DNA from 3 places in the Streptomyces sp. NPDC058796 genome. Region 1 is predicted to be linked to each of the others. Evidence: riboswitches for the same ligand, from Rfam matches in the RefSeq annotation. Region 1 holds a riboswitch; each other region holds the start of a gene.
The links. Region 1 has a riboswitch for thiamine pyrophosphate ahead of thiC (phosphomethylpyrimidine synthase ThiC). Riboswitches for the same ligand answer to the same signal wherever they lie in the genome.
Positions count from the first base shown of each region.

Region 2: it holds a riboswitch for thiamine pyrophosphate, as region 1 does, so the genes downstream of both, thiO (glycine oxidase ThiO) here and thiC (phosphomethylpyrimidine synthase ThiC) in region 1, are expected to answer to the same signal.
Region 3: it holds a riboswitch for thiamine pyrophosphate, as region 1 does, so the genes downstream of both, ACFW47_RS28405 (thiamine ABC transporter substrate binding subunit) here and thiC (phosphomethylpyrimidine synthase ThiC) in region 1, are expected to answer to the same signal.

Region 1 covers NZ_JBHYOP010000003.1:183,004-190,078, reverse strand. Annotated here, with positions in the region: gene ACFW47_RS09555 (IclR family transcriptional regulator) at 1-329, shown strand, start outside; gene ACFW47_RS09550 (SsgA family sporulation/cell division regulator) at 428-865, shown strand; gene ACFW47_RS09545 (YibE/F family protein) at 930-2,474, opposite strand; TPP riboswitch at 2,546-2,735, shown strand; gene thiC (phosphomethylpyrimidine synthase ThiC) at 2,728-4,539, shown strand; gene ACFW47_RS09535 (hypothetical protein) at 4,601-5,467, opposite strand; gene ACFW47_RS09530 (metallophosphoesterase family protein) at 5,650-6,756, opposite strand; gene ACFW47_RS09525 (LacI family DNA-binding transcriptional regulator) at 6,969-7,075, opposite strand, start outside.
Region 2 covers NZ_JBHYOP010000001.1:164,481-171,555, reverse strand. Annotated here, with positions in the region: gene pknB (Stk1 family PASTA domain-containing Ser/Thr kinase) at 1-875, opposite strand, end outside; gene ACFW47_RS00765 (thiazole synthase) at 1,000-1,797, opposite strand; gene thiS (sulfur carrier protein ThiS) at 1,800-2,000, opposite strand; gene thiO (glycine oxidase ThiO) at 1,997-3,205, opposite strand; TPP riboswitch at 3,203-3,314, opposite strand; gene ACFW47_RS00750 (hypothetical protein) at 3,366-3,716, shown strand; gene ACFW47_RS00745 (NAD(P)/FAD-dependent oxidoreductase) at 3,749-5,008, shown strand; gene ACFW47_RS00740 (Rv2175c family DNA-binding protein) at 5,050-5,415, shown strand; gene thiE (thiamine phosphate synthase) at 5,587-6,243, shown strand; gene metF (methylenetetrahydrofolate reductase [NAD(P)H]) at 6,355-7,075, shown strand, end outside.
Region 3 covers NZ_JBHYOP010000012.1:172,198-179,272, reverse strand. Annotated here, with positions in the region: gene ACFW47_RS28425 (LAETG motif-containing sortase-dependent surface protein) at 1-122, shown strand, start outside; partial or broken gene ACFW47_RS28420 (hypothetical protein) at 210-417, opposite strand; gene ACFW47_RS28415 (ABC transporter ATP-binding protein) at 434-1,462, opposite strand; gene ACFW47_RS28410 (ABC transporter permease) at 1,477-3,165, opposite strand; gene ACFW47_RS28405 (thiamine ABC transporter substrate binding subunit) at 3,141-4,226, opposite strand; TPP riboswitch at 4,306-4,411, opposite strand; gene rlmN (23S rRNA (adenine(2503)-C(2))-methyltransferase RlmN) at 4,453-5,559, opposite strand; gene ACFW47_RS28395 (hypothetical protein) at 5,730-6,356, opposite strand; gene ACFW47_RS28390 (nucleotidyltransferase) at 6,611-7,075, shown strand, end outside.

The DNA.
Region 1 (7,075 bases):
GCCTGCTGTCGCAGCTGGACGAGGACGCCCGCCGTGACCACCTGGACAGGTACCCCGTGCGACCCGTCACGCCGTACACGGTGCGTGATGGCAATGCCCTGCTGAAGCGGCTGGAGCGCATGCGGCGGATGACTCCGGTGGTCGAACGCCAGGAGTACGCCCTGGGGACGGTGTGCGCGGCGATCCCGATCACCGTCGGCACCACGGCCGCCACCATGGCCATTTCCCTGCCCCTCCAGCAGGCCGACCGGCTGCTGCCCGCGGCGCAGCGGTTGCAGGACGAGGTGGGGCGGTTACTGGGGTCACTGGCGATCTCTATCAGTATCTGAAAACTCACTCCTTGTGATCTGGTGTGTACGTTGAGCAAGATGCCACCAGTGTTAGAGGTTTGATTCCCGGACAGTCGACGGCGAATGACGGGTGTGCGATGGGCGAGTCCGTACAGGCAGAGGTCATGATGAGCTTTCTCGTGTCCGAGGAGCTCTCGTTCCGCATCCCGGTGGAGCTGCGCTACGAGACCTGTGATCCCTATGCCGTGCGACTGACCTTCCATCTGCCCGGGGACGCGCCGGTGACCTGGGCCTTCGGCCGGGAGCTGCTGGTGGACGGGGTGGGCCGGCCGTGCGGTGACGGCGATGTGCGCATCGCTCCCGTCGACCCCGAGCCGCTGGCCGAGGTACTGATCCGTCTTCAGGTCGGGACCGACCAGGCGCTCTTCCGGTCATCGGCGGCTCCCCTGGTGGCGTTCCTGGACCGGACCGACAAGCTGGTGCCGCTGGGCCAGGAGGGTGCGCTCGCCGACTTCGACGCCCACCTCGACGAGGCCCTGGACCGCATCCTGGCGGAGGAACAGAGCGCGGGCTGAACCGTTACGGCAGGAACCCCTTCCCGTGCCGTAAACGCTTCACCGGGGCGGTCCCTCCGGTGGCTCAGCGCTTGCGGCGCCGACCCCGCCCGCCGCGTACGGACGCCGAACCCGGTGCCGCTCCCGGGGCCTGTGCCGCAGGGCGGTCGGCGGGCCGGTCGGCCGACACGACGAGGGCCGCGAGGGCCGTGGTGACCGGAACGGACGCCACCAGGCCGATCGAGCCGACCAGTGTGCGCACGATCTCCTCCGCGACCAACTCGCTGTTGGCGACCGTGCCCACCCCGCTCTGCGCAATGGAGAACAGCAGCAGCAGCGGAAGGGCGGCGCCCGCGTAGGCGAGGACCAGAGTGTTGACGACCGAGGCGATGTGGTCGCGACCGATACGGATTCCGGCCCGGTACAGCCCGCGCCGGCCCAGCGTCGGATTGGCCTCGTGCAGTTCCCAGACCGCCGACGTCTGGGTGACCGTCACGTCGTCGAGGACACCGAGCGAACCGATGATGACTCCGGCCAGCAGCAGGCCGCTCATGTCGATCGTCGGATACAGGCCGTGGATGAGGCCCGTGTTGTCGTCCGTGTTGCCGGTGAGCGCGGCCCAGCCGATGAACAGCGACCCGAGCACGCCGATCAGCACCAGGGAGATGAGCGTGCCCAGTACCGCCACGGACGTGCGGGCCGACAGGCCGTGGCACAGGTACAGGGCGATCAGCATGATGGCACTGGAGCCGATCACCGCCACGAGCAGCGGGTTCGAGCCCTGCAGGATGGCGGGCAGGATGAAGAAGTTCAGCAGCAGGAAGCTGACGGCCAGGGAGATCAGCGCCATGAGGCCGCGTAGACGTCCGACGACCACGACCGCGAGGGCGAAGATGCCGGCGAGCAGCGCCATCGGGACCCGGCGGTTGATGTCGGTCACCGAGTACTGCAGGTCTTCGGGCGCGGAGGGCTCGTAGGCGACCACGACCTTCTGGCCTTCGTGCAGCTGCCGTGACTGGTCCGGCTGCACGATCTCGGTGAAGGTGCGGCCCTTGTCGTCGCCGCTGTCGACGCGGATCGTGGCCCGCTTGCAGTCGCCGTTCGCCTGCTGCACCGCGGAGGAACCCTCGGCGGTGGAGGTGTCGCCGGTCGGGGGGACGCCCGACGCGTTCACGGACTGGCAGCTCAGCTCAACCACCTTGGTGACCGTGGCCTGCTGCGTCTGCCGGTCGAAGCCGACCCCGGTGCGTTCGTGCGGCGGGGCTCCTCCCGGCCACAGCACCGCGAGCCCGATCAGCACGGCCGCGGCGAACGGGATGAGGACCGCGGCGATGACCTTCCGCAGATGCCGGGAGACGGGCGCCGCCGGACCGTGACTGTGCGCGTGCGAGTGGCCGTGTCCGCCGCCCCCGCCTCCACCGCCGCCCGAACCGTGGCCTCCGGCACCGTGCCCGCCGCCAGGGCCCTGCCCGCCGCCGGGGCCGTGCCCGCCCCCTGCGTCATGGCGGTCTCCGCCCGCGCCGTGAGGACCGGGTGAAACCGGACCGGCTCCGTGGCTGTCGCCGTGGTCGGTGCCCGGTCCGCGGCGGGGTTCGTGCGGCGGGAAGGGGGGATGCTGCGGTGTGGTCACCGACCGATCATCGCAAGAACGAGGGGGGCCCTCTGTTCACCGCGCCCGAATTGACGCTAGCGTGGAGGCACCTTTGTACACGCGGGAGCTCGGAGCACCGGGCTGAGAGGGCGCTGACCTCCGTCCCAGCGATGTTTCACGGGAAACGTCACCGAAGTCGAGTGACGTTGCCCACGAAACGTCCGCGGACGGAAACCGCTGCGTCGACCGCCGAACCTGTTACCGGGTAATGCCGGCGTAGGGAGTAGGTCTCATGACCATCAAGGACGCACGCACGCCTGCCTCCACTCAGAACTCCGTCCAGGAGGAGACCGCGGAGGCCGGGAAGTCCATCGGCTGGCACAAGGCGTACGTCGAGGGCTCGCGCCCCGACCTGCGGGTGCCGGTCCGTCAGGTGCACCTCACCAACGGGAAGTCGGTCACGCTCTACGACACCTCGGGCCCGTACACCGATCCGCTCCTCGACACCGATGTCCGACGGGGGCTGCCGCCGCTGCGGGAGAACTGGATCATCGCCCGCGGTGACACGGAGGAGTACGCGGGCCGTCCCGTCCGTCCCGAGGACGACGGAATCAAGCACACCTCGCCGCGTGGCGGTCTGCGCAACCTCGATGCCGTCTTCCCCGGGCGTCCGCGCCAGCCGCGGCGCGGCCGGGACGGCAGCGCGGTCACGCAACTCGCGTACGCACGCCGGGGAGAGATCACGCCCGAGATGGAGTACGTGGCCATCCGGGAGAACGTGGCGCCGGAGGTGGTCCGCGAGGAGATCGCGGCGGGCCGTGCCGTGCTGCCCGCCAACGTCAACCACCCGGAGATCGAGCCGATGATCATCGGCAAGCGGTTCCTGGTGAAGGTCAATGCCAACATCGGCAACTCGGCGGTGACGTCCTCCATCGAGGAAGAGGTCGAGAAGATGACCTGGGCGACCCGGTGGGGCGCCGACACGGTCATGGACCTGTCCACCGGCCGCAACATCCACACCACGCGTGAATGGGTACTGCGCAACTCCCCCGTCCCCATCGGGACCGTGCCGCTCTACCAGGCCCTGGAGAAGGTCGACGGCCGGGCCGAGGAGCTGACCTGGGAGATCTACAAGGACACGGTCATCGAACAGGCCGAGCAGGGCGTGGACTACATGACGGTTCACGCCGGGGTGCGCCTGGCGTACGTACCGCTGACCGCGAACCGCAAGACCGGCATCGTCTCGCGCGGCGGGTCGATCATGGCGGCGTGGTGCCTGGCGCACCACAAGGAGTCCTTCCTGTACGAGAACTTCGAGGAGCTCTGCGAGATCCTCGCCGCCTATGACGTCACCTACTCGCTCGGTGACGGCCTGCGGCCGGGTTCCATCGCGGACGCCAACGACGAGGCGCAGTTCGCGGAGTTGCGCACGCTCGGGGAACTCAACACGATCGCCAAGCGTCACAACGTACAGACCATGATCGAGGGCCCGGGCCACGTCCCGATGCACAAGATCAAGGAGAACATCGACCTTCAGCAGGAGATCTGCGATGAAGCTCCGTTCTATACGCTCGGCCCGCTGACGACCGACGTCGCGCCGGCCTACGACCACATCACCTCCGGCATCGGTGCAGCGATGATCGCCTGGTGGGGTACGGCCATGCTCTGCTACGTCACACCCAAGGAGCACCTGGGCCTGCCCAACCGTGACGACGTCAAGACCGGCGTCATCACCTACAAGATCGCCGCCCATGCCGCCGACCTCGCCAAGGGGCACCCAGGCGCCCAGGAGTGGGACGACGCGCTGTCGGACGCCCGTTTCGAGTTCCGGTGGGAGGACCAGTTCAACCTGGCCCTCGACCCGGACACGGCGCGGGAGTTCCACGACGAGACACTGCCGGCCGAGCCTGCCAAGACGGCTCACTTCTGCTCGATGTGCGGGCCGAAGTTCTGCTCCATGAAGATCAGCCAGAGCATCACGGAGCGATTCGGTGGTGCGGCAGCCGAGGGAGCGTCTCCCGAGGAGGTCGCCGAGGGGATGCTCCAGAAGTCGAGGGAGTTCGCGGCGAGCGGGAACAGGGTGTACCTGCCGATCGCCGACTGACGTCACCCGGCCCGGTGCCCCGTACCCCCGAAGGCGAGGGGGTACGGCGCCCGGGCGGTGACTACTCGGACCGGTGTTCCGGGCCGCCGAAGTCCGGGCTGCTGTAGTCCGGGCTCGAGTAGCTCGGACGCGGGCCGGTGGCGGTGCCCTCACCGGGGCTCGTGAAGCCCGGACGGCCGTAGCCGAGGTGCGGCATGCGGCTCGTCGGCGCCGCCGGTCCCGTGCCCAGCGCCGCGGTGCCCGGATCGGCGAGTGCCTCCCGCAGGAACGGCAGGATGCCCCGCTCCAGCAGGGCTTCGTGCCAGGCGTCCCTGGCCCGGACCACTTCCTCGTCGAGTTCGCCGTAGAAGCCGGACTCGGCGAAGGGGCGGTTGCGCAGCGCGGTGAGCAGCAGACCCACCGCGGCGACGAGGATCGCGACCGCGGTCACGGCGCCGAACACCCACCCGGTGGTGAGCATGGTCTGCGCGAAGGTCTGCCCCGGGTCGAGCACCTTCAGGAGGTAACCGACGAGCAGGAAGATCGCCGCGGCGGTGCCGGCCAGGACGGGCGCCAGGACGGCGACGACGGCCACGGCCCCCGCGCCGGTCGCCTCCGCGACCTCGCCCATAGTGGCGGCGAGCCCTGCCGCGCCCGGGCCCTGCTCCTCGGAGCCCGAACCGCGCGTGGCCGGTTCCTTGGCGGACGGCGCCGGGTGGCGCAGCTGCTCACGGACCTTGACGTAGTGCTGGTACTCGGTGGTGGCCGCCGCGGTGATGAGGGCGGTGGCGTTGAGTGCCATGGTGCGCAGTTGTTCGGAGTTGAGCCGCTGTCCGACAGTGGCCAGCTCCGGGCGGTGTGGTGCGGAGCGCAGCGCCTCGTCGAGGATCCGCTCGTATTCCTGGCGGTCCTCGTTCGACAGATGCTGCGGAACGCTGTTCATGTGCATCCCCCGATGCTCCGTAGGGCTTGGGGCTCGCATGCCAACGAGCCGTCGGGCAGAAACGGAGGGGAGCCTGCTACGGATAAGCCGATGGTAGAGCGGCGACGGTGGAGGGTGACAGGGGGTTTCCAGAAATTGGGTGCCGACCTGTGAGGGGGCTGCCGCCGAAAGGTCCGTCCGGTGAACGGTCAGGAAGCGAGCGGAAGTTGCTGGACCAGCAGCTTTCCGGCCATGGTCACGCCGCCGTCCATCGCGATGGCCAGCCCGTCCGCGTAGACGTGAGGTCCTTCGACCGCGGTACGGGTGTCGTCCTCGCCGTCCTCTGAGCCGACCTCGCCCAGCAGATAGGGGATGGGGCTGTGGCCGTGAACGATCCGGGTGCCGCCGTACGTGTCCAGCAAGGAGCGCACGGCGTCGGCGCCGCCCTCGTCGCGGAAGGAGAAGCGCTTGGTGAACTTGCGGAACAGGTCCCACACCTCTTCCGCGTCGTTGCGCGTGAGCGTCTCGCGGACGGTGTCGTTGACCTCCTCGATGGAACGGCCGTAGTCGAGGTACGTGGTGGCGTCCGAGTGGACCAGGAGATGGCCGTCGACCTCTTCCATGGCGTCGAGTCGGGCCATCCACTGCAGGTGGTGGTCCTGCAGGCGGTCCATGTCGGTCTTCTGGCCGCCGTTCAGCAGCCAGGCCGCCTGGAAGGTGGCGGTGCCCGCGCCGGAGTTGACGGGCGTGTCGCCGAACCGCTTGGCGCCCAGCAGCAGCAACTCGTGGTTGCCCATCAGCGCCTTGCAGTAGCCACCGGCCGCGGCGGCCTCTGCGGACAGCCGCATCACGAGGTCGATGACGCCGATGCCGTCGGGACCGCGGTCGGTGAAGTCGCCGAGGAACCACAGCCGTGTGGTGCCGGCGCACCACTGGCCGTCCTCGTCGATGAGGCCCTTCTCCTGCAGGGCGGCCACCAGCTCGTCGAGGTAGCCGTGCACGTCGCCGACCACGAACAGCGGGCCCTGCCCCGTGGCAGGAGGTGCCACTTGGACCGGCTCCGGGTCGACGGTCACCTGGACCGTGTCACCCCGACGGATGACGGGCAGATCCCGCTGGGTGGGCGTGTACCCCTCCGGAAGGGCCTCCTCGTACCCTTCCTCGGGCGGCGGAGCGGCCTCGCTCGCCTGCGGTCCGGGGGCGGCGTACGGAGCGGCCTCGTGGACGTACGCGGGCACCCGGAAGTCGCGCACCGTCGCCGTCCGCTGCACCTCGGGTCCCTGACCGGCCCCCTGAGTCATCGACCCCTCCACCATCGCGCCGCATCTGCACCGCTTCGGACTGCCTGGTCGCAGCGGCCCGCGGTGTGTGGGCCCATCATAGGAATGCGGATCGCGCTGTGTGATGACCCAGGGGTGGTGAATCAGAACAGGACTCCGGTTCACCGTGGCTTTCGCCCCGATTGGGCCCGGCTTCGCCCGTCCGCGACGGCGGCGCGACCATGCTCCGGACGCGCCGGGCGGCGGCCCTACTCGCGCTCGGGTGACCGCGGCGGGCTGACCGTCGTCCGGGGCGGGCGGCGCTGCGAGGACGTACGCACGATCAACTCGGTCGGTATCACCTGCTCGACCGGCT
Region 2 (7,075 bases), on a different contig from region 1:
GCTTGCGGCGGCACCGCGTCCAGCTGCTCGTCGGTGAGCGCGGCACGGGCCTCACGGGTCTGTGCGAGCAGCGCCACGGCGTCGTGCGGCCGGATCCCGGGGTTGCGCGCGGTCGCCGAGGCGACCAGCTCGTCCAGCTCGTACGCCATCCCCGGCACGACGGCCGACGGCGGCGGCACGTCCTCGTGCAGGTGCTTGTAGAGGACCTGGGCCGGGGAGTCGCCCTCGTGCGGCTTGCCGCCGGTCAGCATCTCGTACAGCACGACGCCGCACGCGTACACGTCGACCCGGGGGTCGGCCGCGCCCTGCTCGATCTGCTCGGGCGCCAGGTAGGAGACGGTGCCGAGGACGGCGCCGGTGGTGTTGGTGACCGTGTCCACGGCCCGGACCAGTCCGAAGTCGGCGACCTTGACCCGGCCGTCGTCCCCTATCAGCACGTTCTCCGGCTTCATGTCCCGGTGCACGAAGCCGGCCCGGTGGGCGGCGCCCAGCGCGGCCAGCACCGGCTCCAGGATGTCCAGCGCGGCCCGCGGCCCGAGCGCCCCGCGCTCGCGCAGCACGTCACGCAGGGTGCAGCCGGCGATGTACTCCATCGCCAGGTAGACGTACGCTCCCTCGGCTCCCTGGTCGAACACCTGTACGACATTGGGATGGTCCAGCCGGGCCACCGACTTCGCCTCGCGGATGAACCGCTCCACGAAGGTGGCGTCGGTCGCGAGCGTCGGGTGCATCACCTTCAGCGCGAGCACGCGGTCCAGGCGGGTGTCCACGGCCCGGTAGACCGTGGCCATCCCGCCGACCGCGATCCGCGCCTCTACGCGGTACCGGCCGTCGAGCACCTGCCCGACGAGAGGGTCCTGGAGGGTCGTGTCCACGCAGCGAGTCTACGAGCCGCCACGGACACCCGACGCCGCCGTCGTCGATCGGCCCCGGTACTGCAGCGCACCTGTGACGCTTCCCACGCACGCACGGCGAAGACCGGGCGGCAGGACGGCGGGGCTACCGGAAAGCGGGCCGCTCCGGATCAAGCACCGCGAGGCCCTCCGCGGGAGACGACGCCTCGGCGAACCGCCGCCGCGGGATCCGCCCCGCCCGCCGCGCGCAGCGCCCCGCCTCCACGGCGAACCGCATCCCCTCCGCCATCAGTACCGGTTCCTGCGCCCGCGTCACCGCCGACGCCAGCATCACCCCCGCACACCCCAGCTCCATCGCCAGCGCCACGTCCGACGCCGTGCCGGCCCCCGCGTCCAGGATCACCGGCACGCGCGCGTGCTCCACGATCAACTCGAAGTTGTGCGGGTTGCGGATGCCCAGCCCCGACCCGATCGGCGACCCGAGCGGCATGATCGCGGCGCACCCGACGTCCTCCAGCTTCCGCGCGAGGACCGGGTCGTCGTTGGTGTACGGCAGCACCGTGAACCCGTCGTCGACCAGCGTCTCCGCCGCGTCCAGCAACTCGATCGGGTCCGGCAGCAGGGTGCGTTCGTCGGCGATGACCTCCAGTTTCACGAGGTCGGTGCCGAGCGCTTCGCGCGCGAGCCGCGCGGTGAGCACGGCCTCCCCGGCGGTGAAGCAGCCGGCTGTGTTCGGCAGCACCCGGATGCCGAGCTTCTCCAGCACCGACAGCACCGACCCGTGCACCGAGGCGTTCACACGCCGCATCGCGACGGTCGTCAGTTCCGTACCGGACGCCACCAGCGCCCGCTCCAGGACGTCGAGGCTGGGCGCCCCGCCCGTACCCATGATCAGGCGGGACCCGTAGGACGTACCGCCGAGGACGAAGGGATCGTCGGCCATGGTCAGCCTCCTTGGACGGCGGTGAGGACTTCGACGCGGTCGCCGTCGGACAGCGCGGTGGCGGCCCACCGCGCGCGCGGGACGACGGTCTCGTTAAGGGCGGCGGCCACTCCGGACGGCGCCGTGGTGAGCGTGAGCACCAGGGCGTCCAGGGCCGTGCCGGGAGCCACCTCGCGCGGCTCGCCGTTGACGGAGATGTTCATGCGGACTGCTCCGTAAGTTGCGGGAGTGCGGGGAGCGCGGGGGCGTCGGCGAAGCGCCGGGGGGTGAAGGGCCGGGCCTCTTCCGGCAGCTCGCCGGTGGTCAGGGCGTGCGCCATGACGTCGCCGGTGACCGGGGTGAGCAGGACGCCGTTGCGGTAGTGACCGGTGGCCAGCAGCAGGCCGTCCAGACCGGTCGGGCCGAGCAGCGGCGCGTTGTCCGGGGAGCCGGGACGCAGACCCGCCCGGGTCTCCGTCAGGGGCAGCTCGGTGATGCCGGGGACCAGCTCGTGGGCGTCGCGCAGCAGCTCGTAGACGCCGCCCGCGGTGACCGTCGTGTCCCAGCCCAGCTCCTCGCTGGTGGCGCCGACGACCAGCTCGCCGCTCTCGCGGGGCACCAGGTAGACGGCGTTGCCGCGTACCACGGCGCGCACCGTGCGGCTCAGCAGCGGCCCGTGCGCCCGCGGCATCGTCAGCCGCAGCACCTGCCCCTTCACCGGCCGCACCGGCGGCAGTACGTCCTGGGGCACGCCCGCAAGCCGTCCGCTCAGGCTGCCGCCCGCCAGCACCACCTGCCCGGCCTCCAGCACGGTGCCGTCGGCGGTGACGATCCCCGTGGTCCGCTCGCCGCCGTGCCCGACGGTGAGCCGGTCGGCCCACACCCGGTGGAGGACGACGCCCGCGCGGTCGCAGGCGGCGACCAGTGCGGCGGCCAGGCGCCGCGGGTCGATCTGGTGGTCGCCGTCCACCCGGAGTCCGCCGCGCACGCCCGGCGCGAGCATCGGCTCCAGGCGCCGGCACTCACGCCCCGGCAGCCACTCGGACTCCAGCCCCGAACGCTGCTGGAGCGCGTGCAGTTCCCGCAGGTGGACGCGGTCGTCGGCGTCCAGCGCCACGGCGAGGGTGCCGCAGCGGCGGTAACCGAGGTCGTGTCCCGTGACGTCCGCCAGCTCGGCGGCGAACTCCGGGTAGCGGCGGGCCGAGGCGAGATTCAGCGCGAGCAGCGTCTGCTCGCCGTAGTGCAGTTCCGTGACGGCGGCCAGCATCCCGGCCGCCACCTGGGCGGCGCCACCGCCCGGTTCCGGGTCCACCAGTGCCGTGGCGAGTCCGCGCTGCGCGGCCCGCCACGCCGTGACCAGGCCGATGATGCCGCCCCCGACGACGAGGACGTCGGGTGTACGGGACGACGTGTGCGGTGGTGACGACATGGGCGTCCAGCCCCTCCCTTCGCCGGCATGACCCGGATCAGGTTCGTACGGTCGGAGGCCGCCAGCCTCCCTCTCAGCCCGGTGCGTCCGGGCTCCCGCGAGTGCCTTACGTTGGCCACCCTAGCCCGCAGCACATCGCACTCGTAAGGGAGCCTCGCCCGTGGCCCGTTCACTCGACGGTCTCGTCCTCGCCCCCGTCGCCGACCAGGCGCCCGGTCAGGTGGGCACGCGCACCCGCTTCACCTACCACGAGCGGGACGGCGCCGTGTGGGCCGAGTACGCGGGCGGTGACGTCCTGCGCGGCCACCTGGTGGGCACCCGGGAGGGCGACCGCCTGGACTTCCGGTACGTGCAGCTCAAGACCGACGGCAGCACGTCGTCGGGGCACTGCGTGTCGACCGTCGTGGAGCTGCCGGACGGGCGGGTGCGGCTGGACGAGACCTGGGAGTGGGAGTCGCAGCGGGGCAGCGGGACGAGCGTTGTGGAGCAGCTCACCGCGCACGAGCACTGACCCGCGGTGCGCGGGGTGTCTAAGGTGATCAGGTGAGCGAGCAGACGCAGGAGCGGACCCCGGAGCGCCGCGTGGTCGTCGTGGGCGCGGGCATGGCGGGGGTGCAGACCGCGGTCGCCCTGCGCGAGCGGGGCTTCACCGGTCCCGTCACGCTGATCGGCGCCGAGCCGCACCAGCCCTACGACCGCCCCCCGCTGTCCAAGGCCGTCCTGCTCGGGACCGCCGAGGGCTCCGCCTTCGACGTCGACTTCGAGGCCCTCGGCATCACCCTGCGGCTCGGCTGCGAGGCCTTGGGCGTCCGCCCCGCCGAGCACGTCCTCGACACGTCCGAGGGGCCCGTGCCGTACGACTGCCTGGTGCTGGCGACCGGCGCGGAACCGTTGCGGCTGCCCGGCGCCGAGGGCGTGTCCGGGGTGCACCTGCTGCGCACCCTGGACGACGCCGAACGGCTGCGCCCGGTGCTCGCACGGCAGCACGACATCGTGGTCGTCGGCGCGGGCTGGATCGGCGCGGAGTTCGCCACCGCCGCGCGCGAGGCCGGCTGCGCGGTGACCGTGGTGGAGGCCGCCGACCGGCCGCTGACCGGCGCACTGCCCGCCGAGGTCGCCGCCCCGATGACGCAGTGGTACGCGGAAGCCGGCGCCGTCCTGCGCACGCACGCACGCGTGGAGCGCGTCGAGCAAGGCGAAGGCCCCGGGCAGCCCGGTCACGTGGTGGTCCTGGACGACGGTTCGCGACTGCCCGCCGACGCGGTCGTCGTCGGCATCGGCGCCCGGCCCGCCACCGCCTGGCTGGCCGGCTCCCAGATCGCCCTCGGCGCGCACGGCGAGGTCCTGGCCGACGACCGCCTGCGCACGTCCGCCACGGACGTGTACGCGGTCGGCGACTGCGCGTCCTTCCCCTCCGGCCGCTACGGGGAGCGGCTGCTGGTGCACCACTGGGACAACGCCCTCCAGGGCCCGCGCACGGTCGCCGCCGACATCGCCGGCGCCCCCGGCGGCGAGGCCCCCGAGGCCTACGATCCGGTGCCGTACTTCTGGTCCGAGCAGTTCGGCCGCTTCGTGCAGTACGCCGGTCACCACACGGCCGCCGACACGATCCTGTGGCGCGGCGACCCGGCGTCTGCCGCCTGGACGGTCTGCTGGCTGCGGGGGAGCCGCCTGGCCGCCCTGCTGGCGGTGGGCCGCCCCCGGGACCTGGCGCAGGGCAGGAGGCTGATCCAGGCGGGCACGGCGATGGACCCGCGGCTGCTGGCCGACCCGGCGAAGCCGCTGAAGGCGGCCACGGCGTAGTCCGGTTTCCGACTGTCAGTGCCAGATGGCAGGCTTGAGGCGTGACCGAGATTGACGCAAAGATCGATGCTCTCGTGCCTGCCTGGCTCACCGTTCCCGACATCGCCGAGATGCTCGGCGTCGAGGTGACCCGCGTGCGCCAGCTGATCAAGGAAGGCCAGCTCATCGCCGTACGCCGCGGCGAGAACCGCGCACTGCACATCCCGGCGGCCTTCATCGACGGGGACAAGGTCGTCAAGGGCCTGGTCGGCACCCTGACGCTGCTGCGGGACGACGGCTTCACGGCCGAGGAGATGCTGGAGTGGCTCTTCACGCCCGACGAGTCCCTGCCCGGCACCCCCGCGCAGGCGCTGAGCGAGAACCGCGGCACGGAGGTGAAGCGCCGCGCCCAGGCGCTCGCCGTCTGATCCGATCCCCCGGGCGGCGGGGGTCCGCCTCGTGGCGGCACCACCGCCGCGTCGTACCTTGGGCGGCGTACCCTGCGGAGCCCCGTCCGGGAGTCGCAGGGGCCGCAGCCCGTTAGCCGAGGTGTGCGGCCCACCGCGGGCCGCACACCGCACACCTGGGGGGACACCCGCATGCCCGACACCGCCGCGACCGCACGCGCCCGGCTCGCCGACGCCCGGCTCTACCTGTGCACGGACGCCCGCCGCGACCAGGGCGACCTGCCCGAGTTCCTCGACGCGGTGCTGGCCGGCGGCGTCGACATCGTGCAGCTGCGCGACAAGGGCATGGAGGCGGCCGAGGAGCTGGACCACCTGAAGGTCCTCGCCGACGCCTGCGCCCGCCACGGCAAGCTGCTCGCGGTCAACGACCGGGCGGACGTCGCCCACGCCGCCCGCGCCGACGTACTGCACCTCGGTCAGGGTGACCTCCCGGTGCCCGCCGCCCGCGCGATCCTCGGCGACGACGTGCTCGTCGGCCGCTCCACCCACGCCGAGTCCGAGGCCGCCGCCGCGGCCGCCCAGGACGGCGTGGACTACTTCTGCACCGGCCCGTGCTGGCCCACCCCCACCAAGCCCGGCCGCCACGCACCCGGCCTCGACCTGGTCCGGTACACCGCGTCCCTGGGCACCGGCCGCCCCTGGTTCGCCATCGGCGGCATCGACCTCGGCAATCTCGACGAGGTGCTGGAGGCCGGTGCCCGCCGCGTCGTCGTCGTCCGGGCGATCACCGCGGCGGACGACCCGGGCGCGGCGGCGGCCGAGTTCGCGAAGCGGCTGCGGCAGGCGTAGGCGCGGCGGGTGCCGCCGGCATGTGTCCAAGGGGTGGACAACAACTCGACAATGCGGACAAATATCCCGCATCCGGTTGGGTGACCGCCACCCCCTGGCTAACCTGCCCGTATGGCCCTCGGAACCGCATCCACCAGGACTGACCGCGCACGCACCGTGCGCGACATCCTCGCCACCGGCAAGACGACGTACTCGTTCGAGTTCTCGGCGCCGAAGACGCCGAAGGGCGAGAAGAACCTGTGGAGCGCGCTGAGGCGGGTCGAGGCGGTCGCCCCGGACTTCGTCTCCGTCACCTACGGCGCCGGAGGTTCCACGCGCGCGGGCACGGTGAAGGAGACCCAGCAGATCGTCGCCGACACCACACTGACCCCCGTCGCCCACCTCACCGCGGTCAACCACTCCATCGCGGAGCTGCGCAACATCATCGGCCAGTACGCCGACGCCGGGATCCGCAACATGCTGGCCGTGCGCGGCGACCCGCCCGGCGACCCGATGGGCGAGTGGGTCCCGCACCCCGAGGGCCTGACCTACGCCGCCGAACTCGTCGAACTCATCAAGGAGTCCGGCGACTTCTGCGTCGGCGTCGCGGCCTTCCCGGAGATGCACCCGCGCTCCGCCGACTGGGACAAGGACGTGGCGCACTTCGTCGACAAGTGCCGGGCCGGCGCCGACTACGCGATCACCCAGATGTTCTTCCAGCCCGAGTCGTACCTGCGCCTGCGCGACCGCGTCGGCGCGGCCGGCTGCGACACCCCGGTCATCCCGGAGATCATGCCGGTGACCAGTGTGAAGATGCTGGAGAGGTTGCCAAGGCTCAGCAACGCCTCCATCC
Region 3 (7,075 bases), on a different contig from region 1:
CCGAGACCGGCGCCAACTCCAACACCGGTGTGATCGTCGGCATCGCGGCGGCCCTGGTCGTCGTCGGTGGCGGCGCGGTCTTCCTCGGCATGCGCCGTCGCGGAGCCAACGGCAAGGGCTGACGCCCTCCCAGTTCCACAGGGCGTACGCGACAGCAGTGGCCCGTCCCCGGGCGGGGGCGGGCCACCCGCAGTGTCAGCTCCCCCGGATCATCCGAACGTCGCCTTCTCCAGCCAGAAGTCCAGCAGCTTCCGGTCACCGAGCACCTCGAGGCCCGGCGCGTCCGGGGGCAGTCGCCGGGAGAAGGCCGGCCGCACGTCCGCGAGCGGCCCGCGCAGCGCCACGTCCGCCCTCTCGTGGCCGCGGCGCCAAGGTGACGCCCTCGTCGGGCAGCTCGACGACCCACTCGGCCGTCACCCTACGAGCGGAAGGATTACCCGAGCACCACGATCTCCGCCACGTCGTACTCCACCCCGACCGTGTCCCCCACCTCCGGCGCCGCCCGCAGCGCGCACGCCGCCTCCAGGCGCGGGGCATCCTCGGGCTGGAGGTGGACGGCCACGTGGGTGCCGCGGAAGGTGCGGGCGGTCACCGTGCAGCGCAGACCGGTGTCGGCGGGCACCAGGCGCACCCCGGCAGGGCGGACGAGCAGCGTCCGGGCGCCCTGCGGGGCGTCCTCGGGAACCGGCACCTTGCCCCACGGGGTGTCGGCGGCCTGCCCGGTGACGGTCGCGTCGACCACGTTGTCGAAGCCCAGGAAGCGGGCCACGAAGGCGTCGGCGGGCCGCTGCCACACCTGCAGCGGCGTCCCCGACTGGGCGATCCGCCCGTCCCGCATCACCACGACCCTGTCGGCGAGCGCGAAAGCCTCGCCCTGGTCGTGCGTCACGGCGAGCACCGTGGTGCCCAGCCGGCCGAACAGCTCCCGCAGTTCCACCACGAGCCGCTCCCGCAGCGAGCGGTCCAGCTGACCGAGAGGCTCGTCCAGCATGAGCAGCCGGGGCCGGGCCGCGAGGGCACGGGCCAGCGCCACCCGCTGCTGCTCACCCCCGGAGAGCGCGGCGACGGACCGGCGGGCGGCGTCCGGCAGCCCGACCAGCTCCAGCAACTCCCCCACCCGCTCGTGCTGTTCGGCACGGGACGCGCCCCGCATCCGTGGTCCGAAGGCGACGTTCCCGGCCACGTCCCGCTGCGGGAACAGCTGGTGGTCCTGGAACATCAGCCCGACCTCGCGCTTGTGCGCGGGCACCCCGGCCTGGTCGTGCCCGTCCAGCGTCACCCGTCCGGCGTCCAGCGGCTGGAGACCGGCGACCGCCCTCAGCAGCGTCGACTTGCCGCTGCCGCTGGGCCCGAGCACGCACACCACCTCGTGCTCGGCGACCTCCAGGTCGACGGCGTCGAGCACGGGCCGCCCGCCGAAGCGGACGGTCGCGCCCTCCAGGCCCAGCAGGCTCGTCGGCAGGCTCGGCGGCATCTCTAGAACTCCCCGGTCCGGTCGGTCCGCAGCCGCTCCAGCACCACCAGGGCCACGGCGCACACCAGCATCAGAATCGTCGAAAGGGCCATCGCCTGGCCGTAGTTCATGTCCCCGGGCCGTCCCAGCAGCCGCGCCACGGCCACCGGCAGCGTCGGGTTGTCGGGCCGCGCGATGAACACGGTCGCCCCGAACTCCCCGAGCGACACCGCGAACGCGAACCCGGCGGCCACCAGCAGCGCCCGCCGCACCATCGGCAGGTCCACCTCACGCCACACCCGCCACGGCGACGCCCCGAGCACCGCCGCCGCCTCCCGCAGCCGTACGTCCACCGCCCGCAGGACCGGCAGCATGGTCCGTACGACGAAGGGGACGCCGACCAACGCCTGCGCGAGCGGCACCAGGATCCAGGAGGCGCGCAGGTCCAGCGGGGGCTCGTCCAGCGCGATCAGGAACCCGAAGCCGACGGTCACGGCGGACACCCCGAGCGGCAGCATCAGCAGGGCGTCGAAACCGCGCACGAAACGGCCCGCGTCGCGGCGGGTGAGAGCGGCGGCGGCCAGAGCGCCGATCACCACCGCGATGGCGGTGGCGGCGACGGCGTACTGGAGGGAGTTGCCGATCGCCTCGATCGGCGGAACCAGGAAGGTGCCGCCGTCCGCGCGGGTCAGCGCCCGGTAGTAGCCGAGACCGGACGCGCCGAGCGACCGCTGGACCAGTACGGCCAGCGGCAACAGGATCAGTCCGGCGACGGTGACCAGGACCCCCGCCAGCAGCGCCCACTGCCCGGCTCCGCGCGGGCGGCGCGCGGTCGTGGCCGCGTCCACCAGCCGCAGGGCCGTCTCCCGCCGCCGTACCGTCCAGGCGTGCACGGCGAGGACGGCGGCGACCGCCACGAACTGGACCAGCGTCAGTACCGCGGCCGTGGACAGGTCGAAGACCTGGGAGGTCTGCCGGTAGATCTCCACCTCCAGGGTGGAGAAGGCGGGCCCGCCGAGGATCTGGACCACGCCGAAGGAGGTGAACGTGAACAGGAACACCATCAGCGCGGCGGCGGCCACGGCGGGCGCGAGCGCGGGCAGCGTCACCTGACGCCAGGCCTTCGGCCGCGAGGCGCCGAGCATCCGCGCGGCCTCCTCCTGCCGCGGGTCGAGCTGCGACCAGAGGCCGCCGACGGTGCGGACGACGACGGCGTAGTTGAAGAAGACGTGCGCGAGCAGGATCGCCCACACCGTGGTGTCCAGGCGTACGCCCCACAGCTCGTCGAGCAGCCCGCCGCGGCCGACCAGCGCCAGGAACGCCGTGCCGACGACGACCGTCGGCAGGACGAACGGCACGGTCACCACGGCCCGCAGCACCTGCTTGCCGGGGAAGTCGAGGCGGGCGAAGGCGTAGGCGCCGGGCAGGGCGATCAGCAGGGTGAGCGCGGTGGAGGCCAGCGCCTGCCAGGTTGTGAACCACAGCACCTGCCGGACGTCGGACTGCCCGAGCACCTCCCCGATCCGCCCGAACTGCCAGGCTCCGTCGGCCTTGAGCCCGCGCGCGACGATCGCGGCGACGGGGTAGGCGAAGAACGCCGCGAAGAACGCGACGGGCACGGCCATCAGCCCGAGCCGCGCCGCGCTCCCGCGCGCGCTCCTCACCCGCTCCACCCGCTCCACCCGCTTCACCTCACGACGAGCGAGGTCCACGCCTTGACCCACTGGTCGCGGTTGTCGGCGATCTTCGCCGGGTCCATGGTCCGCGGGTCCTCGGCCGGCGGCCCGAACTTCCGGAAGGACTCGGGGATCGCGGCGTCCTTGCGCACCGGATACACGAACATGTTGAGCGGCAGGTCCTCCTGGAACTGCTTGCTCAGCAGGAAGTCGAGGAGCGCCTTGCCGCCCTCCGGGTTCCCGGCGTTGCTCAGCAGACCGGCGTACTCGATCTGGCGGAAGCAGGTGCCCTGGGCGACGCCCGTCGGCGCGGTGTCCGGCTGCGGGTCGGCGTAGATCACCTCGGCGGGCGGGGAGGAGGCGTAGGAGACGACGAGCGGCCGGTCGCCCTTGGCCTTCCTGCCGCCGGACGAGCCGGAGAACTCCTCGTTGTACGCCTGCTCCCAGCTGTCCACGACCTTGACGCCGTTCGCCTCGAGCTTCTTCCAGTAGTCCTGCCAGCCCTCGTCGCCGTACTCGGCCGCGGTGCCGAGCAGGAAGCCGAGGCCGGGCGAGGAGCCGGCCGCGTTCTCGGTGACGAGCAGGTCCTTGTACTCGGGCTTGACCAGGTCGTCGAAGGAGTCCGGCGGGGTCAGCTCGTGCTCGCTGAAGTAGGCCTTGTCGTAGTTGACGCAGATGTCGCCGGTGTCGACGGGCGTGACCCGGTGGTCGGTGCCGGTCCGGTACGCGGCGTCGACCTGGTCGAGGCCCTTCGCCTCGTACGGCTGGAACAGCCCGTTGTCCAGCGCCCGCGACAGCAGGGTGTTGTCGACGCCGAAGAAGACGTCGCCCTGCGGGTTGTCCTTGGTGAGGATGGCCTTGTTCACGGCCTGCCCGGCGTCCCCGTCCTCCAGGACCTCGACCTTGTAGCCGGAGCTCTTCTCGAAGGCGGCGACGACGTCCTTCGAGACGGCCCACGAATTGTGACTGACGAGGGTCACGGTCTTGGAGTCGCCGGAACCCCCGCCGTCCCCGTCGGACGACGATCCGCACGCGGCGAGGCCGCCGGCCATGCCCAGCCCGACGGCGAGGGCGGTGACCTTCTTGGTGATGCTCACTGAATTCCTCCTGGGTGACCAGGAGAAGACGCGGCCCCGCCCGGAACCCCTGGCGCGGGTCCCGGGCAGGGCGCAACAGCTCGAGTGGTGACCGATCTCCCTACCCAGAATGACCTGGGCCAGGTTCGGAGGGTCTGCGGCCGGTGCCGCACTCTCAGCGCTGTGGCGCTCCCCTGTCGGAATATGAAGATGTGGTTTCTGTCAGGTCGTACTTCCGCCGGTCAGATTACCGCTCGCTCGCGGCGAGCTGACCGCACGCCCCGTCGATCTCCTGCCCACGGGTGTCCCGGATGGTCACCGGCACACCGTGCGCCGCGATCGCCTCCACGAACGCCTTCTCGTCCTCGGGCCGGGAAGCGGTCCACTTGGAGCCGGGTGTCGGGTTGAGCGGGATGAGGTTGACGTGCACGGGCCTGCCCTTGAGCAGCCGTCCGAGGCGGTCACCGCGCCAGGCCTGGTCGTTGATGTCGCGGATCAGGGCGTACTCGATGGACAGCCGGCGTCCCGACTTCGCCGCGTAATCGAACCCGGCGTCCAGCACCTCGCGCACCTTCCACCGCGTGTTCACGGGGACGAGGGTGTCGCGCAGCTCGTCGTCGGGGGCGTGCAGGGAGATGGCGAGGCGGCACTTGAAGCCCTCGCCGGTGAAGCGGTGGATGGCCGGGACGAGGCCGACCGTGGAGACGGTGATGCCGCGCTGCGACAGGCCGAGTCCGTCGGGCTCGGGGTCGGTGAGCCGGCGGATGGCCCCCACTACGCGGTTGTAGTTGGCGAGGGGCTCGCCCATGCCCATGAACACGATGTTGCTGAGCCGGGCCGGCCCGCCGGGGACCTCACCGTCCCTGAGCGCCCGCATGCCGTCCACGATCTGGTGGACGATCTCGGCCGTCGACAGGTTGCGGTCCAGGCCGGCCTGGCCGGTGGCGCAGAACGGGCAGTTCATGCCGCAGCCCGCCTGGGAGCTGATGCACATGGTCACCCGGTCCGGGTAGCGCATGAGGACGGACTCGACGAGGGTCCCGTCGAACAGCTTCCACAGCGTCTTGCGGGTGGCGCCCTGGTCGGTCGACAGGTGCCGCACGACCGACATCAGCTCGGGCAGCAGCGCCTCCCGGAGTCCCTCGCGGGAACCGGCCGGGATGTCGGTCCACTGCTCGGGGTCGTGCGCGTACCGCGCGAAGTAGTGCTGCGAGAGCTGCTTCGCACGGAACGGCTTCTCACCGATGGCGGCGACGGCCTCCTTGCGCTCGGCGGGCGTGAGGTCGGCGAGGTGCCGCGGCGGCTTCTTGGCTCCGCGGGGGGCGACGAATGTGAGTTCTCCGGGCTTAGGCATGGCTGTACCAGTGTCGCAGATCATCCCCGGGCGCCCAGGCCTGAGCGGGGTGGGGGTGGTCACCCGTGGGTGCCGACTGTCAGCGTTGGTCGGCCTCGGACGGCCCAGGGACGGCCCAGGACTCGGTCAGCCGACGCCGTAGGTGCACAGGTGCCGGCGCCCACGGCCCGTCATTCCATCTGCGCTGGAGCGACCGGGAGCTGTTCCTTGTACGGCCACGTGAATGTGCGGTCAGGCTCTAGATGGGCGTCGCCCCAGTGAATGGCATGGATGCCGTTCTCGGCGTCCGCCGTGAAGAACACGCAGACGAGCCGGGTGGAAGCTCCCAGCTCCTCGAACACTTCGTGTAGCCCCAGGTACTCCTCGGTCACCAGGTCCTCGTCGACGTCGAAGAGGGTGTCGGGGGGCTGCGGCCCATGCGCCCGAAACAGCCGCTGCCGGGTGGGAGAAGCGTTAGCCGGCAGCCGGGCCCGATCCAGCGGCCTGGGCCTGTCCGCGAACCGGAAGGGAAAGAGAGCGTGATCATTGATCACCGCGTACTCGTACCCGCGCACGTCTCGTACGGCCTCCCCCAGCTCCCGAGCCGTCTCCGCCAGGTGCTCGCGCACGAGACCCGCCAGGGCGACCCCGTACGGGCTCCGCTTCTTGAGCCCTGCCGCGAGGTGCGCGGCGTGAGCCTTCGCGTGCGCTTTGGCCAGCTGCACCGGAACCGCAGCAGCAAGCGCGCCGGCATTCCGCCCAAACCGCTCGACAGCCCAGGCCGACGGCCCTACCGAATAGCCACCCAACACCAACATGCAGCGCCTCCTCCCCCTGGTCCCCGCCTCTGAACTGTGTGGCACGCACACGCAGGGCACACAAGGGGGCGATCTGGCCAGGACTCGGTCGCACACGCTTGCGCCTCGGAACAGCCACAACTGATCATCGGCGGCCGTGACCTGCGGTCGTCTCACTTGCCCTAGTTCGACGATCAATGTCAGTGGGACGCTGCATACTGACCCCGGCACAACCGGAGTCCACAGTGCTGCTCAGGGGGGCTGACATGCCGCTGGTGGCTGAGACCATCTCAGAAGCTTTCGCGCAATTCCTAAAAACGAAGACACCCAAGAAGTGGGAGAAAGAGGAGGTAAGTAAATACCGAACAAGGATCTACGAGACTCTAGATGCCGAGTTTGGCGTTTACAGTTTTTTTCAAAGCGGATCTTTCTCCAACGGCACCGGGATTTCTCAAATTAGTGACGTTGATTACTTCGCTCGAATCCCGCTGGATCGTAAAACGATAAAACCGGTCTCCTTCTTGACCTCGATGAAGAGCGTTTTGAAGAAGGAGCTGTGGGAGGCTTTCGACGTGTGGGTTTCACGCCCCACTGTCAGTATTGACTTCAAGCAGCTGGTGACGCAGTACGAGGTGACACCCGGCTTCTACGAGCGTTCAGGGCCGAATGGTGAAGAAGTATTCCTGATCCCGGGCCCCGGGGACACGTGGAGAGAGTCGGCCCCTAAAGCGCATTTGCAG